3 regions of the Cytobacillus sp. FSL W7-1323 genome follow, and region 1 is predicted to be linked to each of the others. Evidence: riboswitches for the same ligand, from Rfam matches in the RefSeq annotation. Region 1 holds a riboswitch; each other region holds the start of a gene.

Region 1 (4,220 bases):
TAGAATGATAGCAAAAACTGGTGCACCAATTAACGCAGTAATGACACCAATAGGTAACTCAGTAGGTGAAATGACTGTTCTTGCAAATAAATCAGCAAGTATTAAAAACCCCGCACCTGTCATCATCGATAAAGGAAGCAAGTGTCTATGGTCTGGTCCCCATAGCAATCTGGTCAGATGCGGAATGACTAAGCCGACAAATCCGATTGTACCTGACACTGCTACAGCGGCACCAGTTAAAATCGATCCGGCAATTAAGACCATCATCTTACGTTTCTGTACATTCACCCCGATATGACGAGCTCTTTCTTCGCCGAATGACATCGCATTTAATTCCTTGCTATTGGCAATGAGCATCGCAGAACCAATGATAAAGAAAGGAAGGATGATTTGAACATAGTCCCAACCTCTCATCGATACGCTTCCTAACAACCACCCAATAATCTGTCTCAGTTCATCCCCGGTTAAAGCAATCATTAAGGAAATAAATGCACCTAGAAAAGAACTGAAGATAATACCGGTTAAAATGATTGTCTCTACTCTCATGCCACGATCAATTTGTCGCGCAAAGAAAAGGACAACAATTATCGTTAGAAAAGCTGTTGTAATACTAAATAACGGTAAAGTAAAGGTGCCAACAAACGGAATGGATAAACCGAGAAAGATCGTTAATACAGCACCAACAGAAGCTCCTGAAGACACCCCCAATGTATAAGGGTCTGCTAAAGGGTTCCTTAATAAACCTTGAAAGGCAGCACCTGCTATTGCAAGTGATGCCCCGACGAAGCCCGCCAATACTACTCTAGGCAAGCGAATATTCATAACAATATTACTATGCATTGGATTAACATCATTACTTATCGGTAAACGTAAGATTTCCGCTCCAATGATATTGAATATATCTAACGGTAGCACTGAAACAGTCCCTATAGAAATCCCCATCATCATTGCTACACATAAGAAAACGAACGCACAGAGATAAGCAACACCTCTATTATTTAAATACTTCTGGGTAAATCGCTTTTGCAAGCTCCTCTACTCCTTCTACAAGTCTAGGACCTGTACGAGTTACCTTATCAGAGTGCACATCATAGACTTGCTTCTCTTTAACGGCTGTTACATCTTGCCAACCTTCTCGACTTAAAAGGGTTTCTACCGCATTTTCCGTATAATACCCGTATGTAGTGATAATCACATCAGGATTTTTTTCGATGACAGCTTCCTCGTCAATTTGTGGCCACCCTTCTTCTTCAATTACATTTTCCGCTTGGATTAAATTGAGCATATCATCAATAAATGTTTTTTGACCGGCAGTATATAAAGAAGGAGCTGCAGAGATTTCTACAAAGACAGATTTTTTCTCTTCAACAGACTTTGCTTTTTCTTCAATTTCTGCCAAACGGGTTTTCATTTCCTCAACTGTTTGATTTGCTTCTTCTGTTGCTCCTGTTGCTTTACCAATCATTTCTATGGAATCATATACTTCTTCAAAATTCTGTGCATCATTGACAATAAGAACAGGAATACCAGCATCTCTTAATTGATCTAAGCCTTCAGTACTATTATGCGCTCCTGAATTATGTGCTAATACAACATCTGGATTTAAAGCAATAATTGCTTCTACATTAAATTCTTGTCCACCGATTTTTTCAATATCAGCTACTTCTTCTGGATAATTATCAAAATCAGATACACCGACTACCTTCTCACCTAACCCTAATTCGAAAGCGATTTCAGTATTACTCGGGATTAATGAAACAATCGCTTCTGGTTCCTCTTCAATCACCACTTCTTGATCCGCAGCATCCGTTAATGTTACAGGAAAAGCGCTAGTTTCAGTACTCTCTTCAACCTTCTCTTCTCCATCTTTTTTCGGTTCAGCTGTGTCATTCCCACATCCAGCAAGAATACCTGCTGATAGTAGAATCGAGACTAAAAATAAATACCATTTCTTCATGATTGACCCTCCTTAAAATATAAAACATCCCCATTAGTAGGAGATGTTTGGAAGGAATAATCACGACAAAGAAGCCTTACCAAACACCCCCTATCCTCGTAGGTTACAGTGTTTATGGAAGATAGGCAGGTTTCCTGGCTTATGGTTTATAATCAAAGGCTCCTCCTATACAACATATATAGGAGTTTTCTTTGTTTATTAACCAGTTACAGTGGCGGGACCGCATTGGTTTTACACCAATTTCCCCTATTAAGTCAAAAATTGACACCTATTTCCTTAAATCTACAATTTTCTGTCGATTTTATTATACCTTATCATATTTTGTGGTGCATTATTATTTTTATGAATCAGTTACTTGCCATTCTTTCAGTTTTTTATCAAAAACCAATCTCGCGTCTGGAGTGGCTTCCTTCCTCATTGCTTCGAACTCATCATACATATCATCCATATTAGCGAAATCTCCAACTGTCCAGAGCGGTATATTAATTTTTGTACGTGTCTGCTCACTCTGTTCAAAAGAAATTACCAGGCCTTCCTTCATTAAATTTCTTAATGCCATTAACGCGCCTTCTGGAACTTGCGGATATGTTTTTTTCTTTTTTAGGCCTAATAAAGATTTTTCTACTTTTAAATGCTCCATCTTCATAGCAGCAACGTCGCCAAGCATTTTGTAAAAGTCCTGCCAGTCTCGGTAATAGACCTTATTTAACCAACCGTCATCATGCGCTAAATAACAATAACGATTGCTTAAATGGTTATAGAAAGGTTTCTTTAAATGCTCCTTTACATGACTAAGATATAGGAGCTCAGCAATTGCTTGAGCAGGCAATTCATTTAACGATTCTTCCTCCTCGAAATCTATCCAGCAAAAATCACCATAACTATAAACATCTTCGTTTATTAGTGCTGGCAGGTCTTCATGAGCCACCCAATCAAACATGGTATGTACATTCAGTTCCCCATTATCATACTGATGCTTCACTAATAGAAGATGCCCTGTCCTGTTCTGTAATGATTGCATAAACTCAGAAAATTCAATTCCATAAGAAATAACGGACTGGTCCTTTTCGTTTAATAAGATATAGATGAGATCTCGAACACTATGATTTTTCTTTCGCAATTTAGAAACCTCCGAACTGAAAATAGAAAGACGAAGAGCAAATTCAATAGTACCACCTTAGTTATTACCCTCATACCACACACAATTTCGTTTTACTGCAATAATTTATACTAACTACATGTAAATCATAAACAACCGATACAATGCGTCATTTCATCCATTTCATTTTAGCAAAGATAAGGAAATACGATTATTAAAAAAACATTACAAAATAACTATTTCAATTCCTGAGTTTTGTTCATACCCTAAAAAAACCTTTTTATATCAAACCAATGATAACAATCCACTTCTAACACATACTATGAAAATAACTAATGGATTAGCATACAATCTTAACTTTTAAATCATACATTACTTTAAGAAATCATGATTTTCCCAGTAAAAGAATGGTAAGATAAGCATATAATCTCCGTTTACAATTTAAGGTATATCCTCGGTTGAAAGGACTTGAGCTTTATGATTCAGACGATGACAGAAAACCAAATCGCTTTATTGATCATCAAAGCATTAAAAGATAATAAACAAAAAGAATTTAACAGGATTTTAGATGAACTGCAACCGTATGATATTGCTCAAGCTTATGATCATCTGCCTGAAAAGCATAAGAAGCGCTTCTTATTATTTATGACTGCTGACCGCCTTGCCCAGTTGCTAGAGGAATTGAATAAAGACATGCAGCTTGAGGTTTTAAATAAATTAGAAAATGAGAAAACAGGAAAAGTCTTGGATCTAATGGACAATGACGACCTCGCCCTTTTACTTCATGATATGTCAGCTGAGAAAATAGAAGGTCTCCTTGCCGGTATGAAACAAAGTGAATCTCGCATCATTCAGAATATGATGACCTATCCACCAGAAACTGCCGGGCGCTTAATGACTAACCGTTTTGTATGGATTCGTGATTATTACACAGTCCGAGAAGCAGTAGAGAAGTTAAAATCCTTTGCAGAATATGCTGAAACGATTAATTATTTATACGTGATAGATCAAGACAGAAAATTAGTTGGGGTTGTCTCTCACCGTGACTTACTAATCGCAGAGCCCCTCGAGGTTATCCAAGACATTATGTATGAACGGGTCATCTCAGCTGCAGTGACGACAGACCAAGAAGAAGTTGCAAACATGGTCTTAAAATATGATTTT
Region 2 (4,220 bases), 620 kb from region 1:
CTAATGGATATTCACATTCAATCTTCTCAGAAGAAGTTCCATCTTTATAATGGATTTGAACAGCATTAGCGATTGAGCGCTTGTTCGGATCTAAATAATCCTTCGAGTATTGCAGATCTTCCACAACCTCCATCTTCTCTCGTAAGCTGTCTACTCGGGGGTCGCTAGCTACATCATCCTCATAATCCTCAGCGCGAATATTTCCTTTTAATAAACCAATTGCTGTAATGTACTGAATACAGTGATCGCGGTCAGCTGGATTATGTAATGGACCTGTTTTATCGATAATCCTAATCGCTGATTCATGTGTGGTAATCGTAATTCGATCGATATCGTTTAAATCACCTACATCACCATTTTGATGAAGTGAAACGGCACACTCTGCTGCAGTTTGCGCGTGAAATTCCGCCGGATAAGAAACTTTGAATAATACATTTTCCATTACATAAGCACTGAACTTTCTTTGTAGGGTAAGTTTTTGCCCTTTAAACAGAACGTCTTCAAATCCCCAGTTAGGTGCAGATAAGACACTGTTATAGCCCATTTCACCTTTCACAGCCATCATAGCTAACTGAACACCCCTACTTGTCGCATCTCCAGCAGCCCATGATTTTCTTGAGCCCGTATTTGGCGCATGACGATATGTCCTTAATGCAGAATTATCCACCCATGCAAGTGATAATGCATGAATCACTTCTTCTTTTGTTGCACCAAGCATCTTTGCCGTAACAGCAGTTGTTGCCACTTTAACAAACAGTACATGATCTAAACCCACGCGATTTAAACTATTATCTAGCGCTAATATTCCTTGAATTTCATGAGCCTTGATCATCATTTCCAGGACTTCAATCATTTTAACTGGCTCTTTACCCACTGAAAGACGTTGCCTACTTAAATAATCTGCAACTGCCAAAATGCCACCAAGGTTGTCAGAAGGATGCCCCCATTCAGCAGCTAACCATGTATCATTGTAATCCAGCCAGCGAATCATACAGCCAATATTAAATGCACCTCTAATAGGATCTAATTCAAATGATGTACCAGGGACTCTTGTTCCATTAGGTACAACCGTTCCTGGCACAACAGGACCGAGTAGTTTGGTACATTCAGGATAATCAAGCGCTAATATTCCACAACCAATTGTATCGAGCAAGATATAATGTGCTGTGCGATAAGCCTCTTCACTTGTTATTTCATAATCCAATACATAATCAGCAATTTTCGTTAAAATAGCATCGGTTTCAACCTTTTCATTCGTTTTCAGCATTTACTCGTAATCCTCCTCAATTTGGTAAGGTATGGCGTGCACCTGAATAAATGACCCGCGGTCTAAATAAGCGATTGTTTTCATGCTGTTCAATGACATGGGCACATAAACCAACCGTTCTTGCACTAAAGAAAATCGGTGTGTAAAGTGGGATAGGAATCCCTAACATGCCATAAACCGGTGCGGCATAATAATCTAAATTAGGGTATAGCCCTTTCTCTAGCTCCATGATTCTTTCTCCTGCTTCACATTTTCGAAGCAACGAATCATCTCCATACTGTATGGATAACTCCTGTAGAGCTTCCTTCATCATTAATGCTCTTGGGTCCATTTTTTTCATATAAACTCTATGACCAAAGCCCATAATCTTTTCTTTTTTAAATAGTTTTTTATAGAAGAGGCCTTCCAAGCCAGCGACACTTTCCGCTTCATTCAACATGTACATAACCGCTTCATTCGCACCGCCATGCAAGCTACCTTTTAAACTTGCAACTGCACCCGTTAACGCTCCAAATAGATCGGATTGTGTAGAAGCAATTACTCTTGCTGTAAATGTTGAGTTTGGCATTTCATGTTCACTATATAAAAGTAATGACTGGTCAAATACTCTTTCTTCTAAATCGGAAGGTACTCTACCAGTTAACATATAGAAAAAGTTGGCACTATACGATAGGGATTTATCCGGTTCAATTCTCTCCAGACCTTGTAATATACGATAACTGTTAGCTACAATTGTCGGAACTCCTCCAAGTAGGCGATAAGCTCTTTCTTTATTTGCTTGCTTCGACCTATCTTCTAAGGTCGTATCATATCCAGCCAAGCTCGAGATGCCAGTGCGGAGCCCATCCATTGGATGTGTTCCTTTTGGCAAATGAGTAAAAACCTCCATGACGGCCGTCGGTATTTCATAATAGGACTTTAACGTATTAGCTAATGAAGTTTTTTCCTCGTCTGTTGGTAATTGATCTTCTAGAAGTAAATGGATAATATCTAAATAGCTTTTCGTTTTTGAAAGTTGAATTAAGTCATAACCTTTTATGACAATCTCTCCATGAACAGTATCTAAAAATGAGATGCTGGTCTCAGAAGCTATGATTCCCTCTAACCCTGGTATATACTTCTCCTCCATGCTCACAATCATTTTCCTCCCATCCAATTACATCGTGCCTGACAATGCTGTAAGCCCTTTCAGCATTCCTTAAATATATTTGGATCTTCTCTTCTTCTACAGAGAGTGTTCGGATGTCTTCTTTATACTGATCTAATACTTTTCTTAAACTATAACTCTCAGCAGAATAGCTGTTCATCATGATCGTTGATTTCATTATGTTCACATAATAAGGAACGGTTCCAAACAAAGCTTTTTCCTCCGTTCTTGCTCACCTTTTTACCATATCAATCCATTAAAAAAACAACTTCTAGAAAGAAGTTGTTAAGTTCAAACGAATACTAAAATAAACATGCGACCTTGGCATGTATTCATTACCCGTACTTAACACCTCCTATATCCACGTAGGAATTGATGTTTACACTAAACAGGCAGGTCTCCTGGCTTATGGTCAACATGATACGAAACCTTCCCATCTCCAATTTTAGGAAACAGTGGTATCTTTCATATCACTCGCAAATACAGTTGCGGGACAGCGACGGAATCCAACCGTACTTCCCTTTTAAGTAAATAGACAAGCTAGCATTCTATTTACACCTATTTTTGAAAATATTAAGTTGTTCTATTTAAATATATCAATATTTTAGAAAATTGACAATTATTTTCTTAATCGCACTACTTTTCACTTTAAAATTAACACTTTTTATTATAACAATTTAAATGTCGCCTACAAACATATCTTAAAAGAAATACAATTTTAACATAACATTTACCATTTTACAGAAAAAAAGCTATCGCCCATAGACAGACAAGACGGCTTTTTGTTATAGTATATTAGTTACCATTGATAACTATTTTAAATGAGGTGAATATTATTATTGCTAGCCAAAGGTTCTTTCATCACTTTATGATGCTTTATCGCCCTTTTGAGAATAGACTAAACAGCTTATTAACGAAACATCAATTACAACGGGCACAGTGGACAATCCTTTATTATCTCTACCATTTTGGTCCAACAACTTTAGTAGAGATTGCTGCGTATCAAGGTGTTGAAAAGCCAACAGTCACGAGGACAATAAATCAGCTTGAGGAATATGGATATGTAGAAAAAATCCCAAGCATGGATAAACGTGAAAAGAAAATGAAAATAACGAACGAAGGTGAGCACATATACAAAAAAATCCGCATTCCGATTGATCAATTCGAAATGGAAATATTAGAGGGAATCACACCTGAAGAACAAGAAGAATGTATTCGTATTTTTGATAGTATTAAAAGCAATTTGTAAGGAGGAAGAAAAAGAAAATGAGTTCAACAAAAGAAAAATTATGGACCAAGGACTTTATCACCGTTTCTTCCGTAAACTTTTTTCTAACATTAGTGTTTTATTTATTAATGGTTACAATTGCCGTGTATGCCGTTGAAGCACATCACGCAACCGCCAGCCAAGCTGGCTTAGTTACTGGCATATTTATTATAGGAACATTGGTAGGAAGATTGTTTATAGGTAAATATATTGATCGTATTGGACGGAAGAAGACTTTAATCATTGGCTTACTATTATTTAGTTTATCAACAAGTCTTTATTTTATTGAAATTGATGTCAATTTCTTACTTATTACCCGCTTTATCCACGGTTTAACATTAGGGATGGCAAGTACAGCAAGTGGTACAATTGTCGCTTCAGTTATTCCGCAAACAAGGAAAGGTGAAGGAATCGGCTATTTTAGTATGAGTAATACTTTAGCGACGGCAATAGGACCTTTTATCGGTATGTTAATGAGTCAATACACAACTTTTCATACGATTTTCATTTTTTGTTTGATTCTTGGTATTATTGGCCTA
Region 3 (4,220 bases), 1.9 Mb from region 1:
CTGCAAATTAGCATACCGCTGAACACTGAAAAATTCAAGGATATAAAAGCCGAGAATGCCACTGTTGCACAATCCGGCAAAGATAAGCAGCTCACTTTTACCGTTATGCCGGAGCAGGAAGAAGTATTTACGATTGAGGCAGAAACAAATCATTTTGAAACAGAAGGTGTGCAAATATCTGCTTTACCTGCTTCACTTGCCATTGATAGCCCAGATACTGAAGAATTGACGAGTGAGTTTCACTCATTAACTGAGGCAATTGGTGACATTCATCATGGTGTCGGAGACTTAGCAATAGGAATGAATGAACTATCATCAGGCTTACGGTCTTTAGAGGGTGGGTCTGCACAATATAAAAAAGGACTAAATGAATTAAGTCAGTCTGGTAACCAATTAACAGAAGGATCAGCACAAATAAATAATACTTTATCTTTGATTAAAGATGAGATGAAACAAGCCAGTGGCGTAAGTGGTATTGGGGAACTCGAGAATGTAACAATCGATCTGCCTGAGGTAGCGGATAATCTAGAACAAGCAGCAAATGATGTAGACCAAGTAGTTGTTAATTATAATGAGGTAAAAACACAAATCAATCGTGCTCTGGAGCAGATACCAGATAACCAAATTTCAGATAAAGAGATAAATAAATTATATGAAAGTAATGCGGATAAAGAGGTAATTGATCAATTGGTAGAAACCTATAGAGGGACAAAAGCTGCTCAAGAAGTTCTACTACTAGCCAAAGATAACCTTACAGACATGGTTGAACCGCTATCAACCTTTAGTCAATCAATGAGAGAAGCAGCAGGTAACCTTCGTGCAATATCATCTAATATAGACGAATCTATTCTTCAAATTGACATTGATGAAGGGTTAAAACAATTGACATCTGGTGTTGAAGAAATGGTATCTAACTATAATCAATTCCACCAAGGGTTACTTGCTTATACAGGCGGTGTTTCTGAATTAAGTACATCATATAGTGACATCCATGAAGGAATTAGCGGTTCTCTATCTGGAGCTGAGCAACTAACGAAAGGAGCTGGCTCGCTTCATAATGGAACTGGACAATTACATGATGCAACTAAAGACATTCCTGATGAGGTGACAAAAGAAGTGGATGAAATGATATCGCAATATGATAAATCTGATTATGAGCCAATTTCTTTTGTATCAGATAAAAATAATGAAAAGTTGGAACTAGTCCAATTTGTCATCCAAACAGATAAGATTAAAATAAAAGATAACAAAGAAGATGTAAAAGAAACAAAAGATAAAGTAGGATTCTTCGAGAAACTTCTTAACTTATTTAAGTAAACTTGAAAAACACGCCACTGCAATCTAGGAGGCGTGTTTCTCTTTTCGGTGGTAAATTTATATAAACCTTTCATGTTACATCAAACGATCGGTCAAAATGAAGAATTAGGCTTTCTTCTACTCGGGTTGTAGGAGTGGATTTAATCAATGACTCTAGCTTATATTGTGGTTGGAAGAAAAATGATAAAGAGCCTAACTTTTTCATCATTTTAAGCTGAGAATACATATTCTAAAAAATAAATTGTAAATTTTCCGAAAAATTGATATATTGTTAGTGTGAAAACTAAATAAGCTAAATAAACAGGTGCTTGTTCATCAAGCTTAAAAGGGAAACCGGTTAGACTCCGGTGCTGTCCCGCAACTGTATATGCGAGCGGATTGTACATAACCACTTATTCATTATTGAATGGGGAAGGAGCAAATCCGCCACGACCATAAGCCAGGAGACCTGCCTGTTTTAGCCAACATCATTACCTACGCGGATAGGGGGTGTTAAGTGCGGATAGAAGAACATGTATATAACACTACACATGTTTATTTGTTTGTCCACTCGTTACTTAACAACTTCTTTTAATAGGAGTTGTTTTTTGTTTGAAGGAGGTTTGCTTCTTAGTACTGATTTGAGCAAGCGCTCAATCAAAGGAGATAGAAAGATGTAAAGGGAGTGCACGATGGCGAAGCTAAAAAAAACGCTAGAAGAAAAGGGAGATATTTTTTCTCCTGAAGATTTTCTTGAAGAGGAACAACTCATTGCACAAACGGCAGAATTATTTATTAAGAATGAAGTGTTGCCCCAAATGGATTCATTAGAAAAAAAGAACTATGAAGTGGCTAAGAATCTGTTTAAAAAATCAGGGGAACTTGGTCTACTTGCTATTGATGTACCTGAAGATTATGGCGGGTTTGCACTTGGTAAAAAATTATCCGGGCTTATTGCTGAAAAGATAGGATACGGTGGGGCTTTTAGTGTTTCCTATAATATTCATGTAGGTGTTGGCACATTACCGTATGTTTATTTTGGTTCAGAAGCACAAAAACAAAAGTATTTACCACAACTCATCTCTGGGGATTGGATTGGTGCTTATGCCTTAACGGAAGCAGGAGCTGGATCAGACGCACTTTCACCTAAAACAAGAGCTATTTACAACAGCAAGAGTGATAGTTGGATAATAAATGGGGAAAAACAATGGATTACCAATGCTCACATAGCAAATGTGTTTGTTGTGTTTTGCCAAACAAATGACGGGATGACTGCTTTTATTGTTGAAAAAAACACAGCAGGCGTATCTATTGGTGCAGAAGAAGAAAAGATGGGTATTCATGGATCATCAACAGCTACTCTTATATTGGAAGATGTCGTTGTGCCATCCGCTAATATACTAGGAGAAAAAGGAAAAGGTCATCAAGTTGCCATGAATATATTAAATCTTGCTAGATTGAAGCTAGCTTTCTCGAATATTGGCACAGCTAAACAAGCCTTCAACTTTTCTCTTAGCTATGCGAAAGAGAGACAACAATTTGATAGAGCGCTGGTTGAATTTACGTTGATACAAGAAAAATTAGCTGAAATGGCGACATCTATTTATGCAAGTGAAAGTGCCGCTTATCGCACAGCAGATATGATTGATCAAGCTCCAACGGATGAAGGAATCACCTCTTTAAAAGCATTCGCAATGGAATGTGCCATAAACAAAGTACGATGCTCTGAAATGCTTGGGCATGTAACAGATGAGGCCGTTCAAATTCACGGTGGATACGGTTATATGAGAGATTACGATGTTGAGCGACTATATAGGGATGCTCGAATCAGTCGTATCTTTGAAGGAACAAACGAAATCAATCGCTTAACCATAGCAAAAAACTTACTTCACAAACACTCATCTAAAGATATCACAATCAATACCCCGACACCATTACACCGAGATAGAAACAGCCAATTTATTGAGTTAGGAAAAGAACTGTTATCGCTGTCTTTGAAAGCGGTTTCAAATGCAAAGATTGATATTAATAGAGAACAGCAGTATGCACGTCTTTTAGCTAATATCATCACAGAACTATACACAATGGAAGCGACTTATATGCGGACTTCAAAACTGCAACATCGAAAACAAAATCAAAAGTGGAAAGATTTAGCGACTGATATTAAATGCGAACAATGCTTTCAATATTTGAAACAACAAACGATTAGCCTGATTTCAGCAGCGATACTTGATGAAAAAGAACGATTCGTTGCATTCGCAAATATTGAAAATTACCAAATCCCACTCTACAGCAATCTGTTATTGAAAAAAAGGCAATTAGCACAAATACTTATTGATCAACCAAAATTACTGAAATGAAGGGAGCTAAAATGATGGGTGAGAAAATCGGTTTTATTGGTTTAGGGAATATGGGTTTACCGATGGCGCAAAGCTTATTATCAGAAGGCAATGAAGTGTACGGCATCGACCTCAACAAAGATGCTGAAGCGGCATTGCTAAGGTCGGGAGGTGTGATTGGATTATCAATCAAAAATATCATAAAGCAAGTAAATTTTATTTTCACAAGCTTACCTTCAATGAAAGCGGTGGAAGAAATCTATTTAGGTGAGGAAGGATTGATTACAAAAGGACGGGAAGGCATTGTCCTGATTGATACAAGTACTGTTGCTCCTAGCTTGAATCAAAAATTAGCAGAAGAAGCAAAAAAGAAGAGGATTCATTTTCTTGCTGCTCCTGTCAGTGGGGGTGTAATCGGTGCTGAAAATCGTACTTTAACCATTATGGTCGGTGGTCCTAAACAAGCTTTCGAGCAATCCCAACCATTGTTAAATATTCTTGGAGAGAATATTTTTCATGTGAATGAACGAATTGAAAGCGGAACTGCAGTCAAATTAATCAATAACTTACTTATCGGTTTTTATA

The links. A riboswitch is a leader RNA that binds a small molecule or an ion and turns the genes downstream of it on or off. The one in region 1 is predicted to bind cobalamin.
Region 2: it holds a riboswitch for cobalamin, as region 1 does, so the genes downstream of both, MKX67_RS05465 (hypothetical protein) here and MKX67_RS02255 (ABC transporter substrate-binding protein) in region 1, are expected to answer to the same signal.
Region 3: it holds a riboswitch for cobalamin, as region 1 does, so the genes downstream of both, MKX67_RS11860 (acyl-CoA dehydrogenase family protein) here and MKX67_RS02255 (ABC transporter substrate-binding protein) in region 1, are expected to answer to the same signal.

What each region holds. Positions count from the first base shown of each region.
Region 1 is NZ_CP151998.1:423,973-428,192, reverse strand. Features, by position in the region: gene MKX67_RS02260 (iron ABC transporter permease) at 1-1,029, opposite strand, end outside; gene MKX67_RS02255 (ABC transporter substrate-binding protein) at 995-1,957, opposite strand; cobalamin riboswitch at 2,064-2,244, opposite strand; gene MKX67_RS02250 (hypothetical protein) at 2,298-3,077, opposite strand; gene mgtE (magnesium transporter) at 3,534-4,220, shown strand, end outside.
Region 2 is NZ_CP151998.1:1,045,730-1,049,949, reverse strand. Features, by position in the region: gene prpD (2-methylcitrate dehydratase) at 1-1,267, opposite strand, end outside; gene mmgD (citrate synthase) at 1,284-2,405, opposite strand; gene MKX67_RS05465 (hypothetical protein) at 2,350-2,625, opposite strand; cobalamin riboswitch at 2,788-2,991, opposite strand; gene MKX67_RS05460 (MarR family transcriptional regulator) at 3,220-3,663, shown strand; gene MKX67_RS05455 (MFS transporter) at 3,681-4,220, shown strand, end outside.
Region 3 is NZ_CP151998.1:2,312,030-2,316,249, reverse strand. Features, by position in the region: gene MKX67_RS11865 (YhgE/Pip domain-containing protein) at 1-1,317, shown strand, start outside; cobalamin riboswitch at 1,603-1,788, shown strand; gene MKX67_RS11860 (acyl-CoA dehydrogenase family protein) at 1,989-3,656, shown strand; gene MKX67_RS11855 (NAD(P)-dependent oxidoreductase) at 3,671-4,220, shown strand, end outside.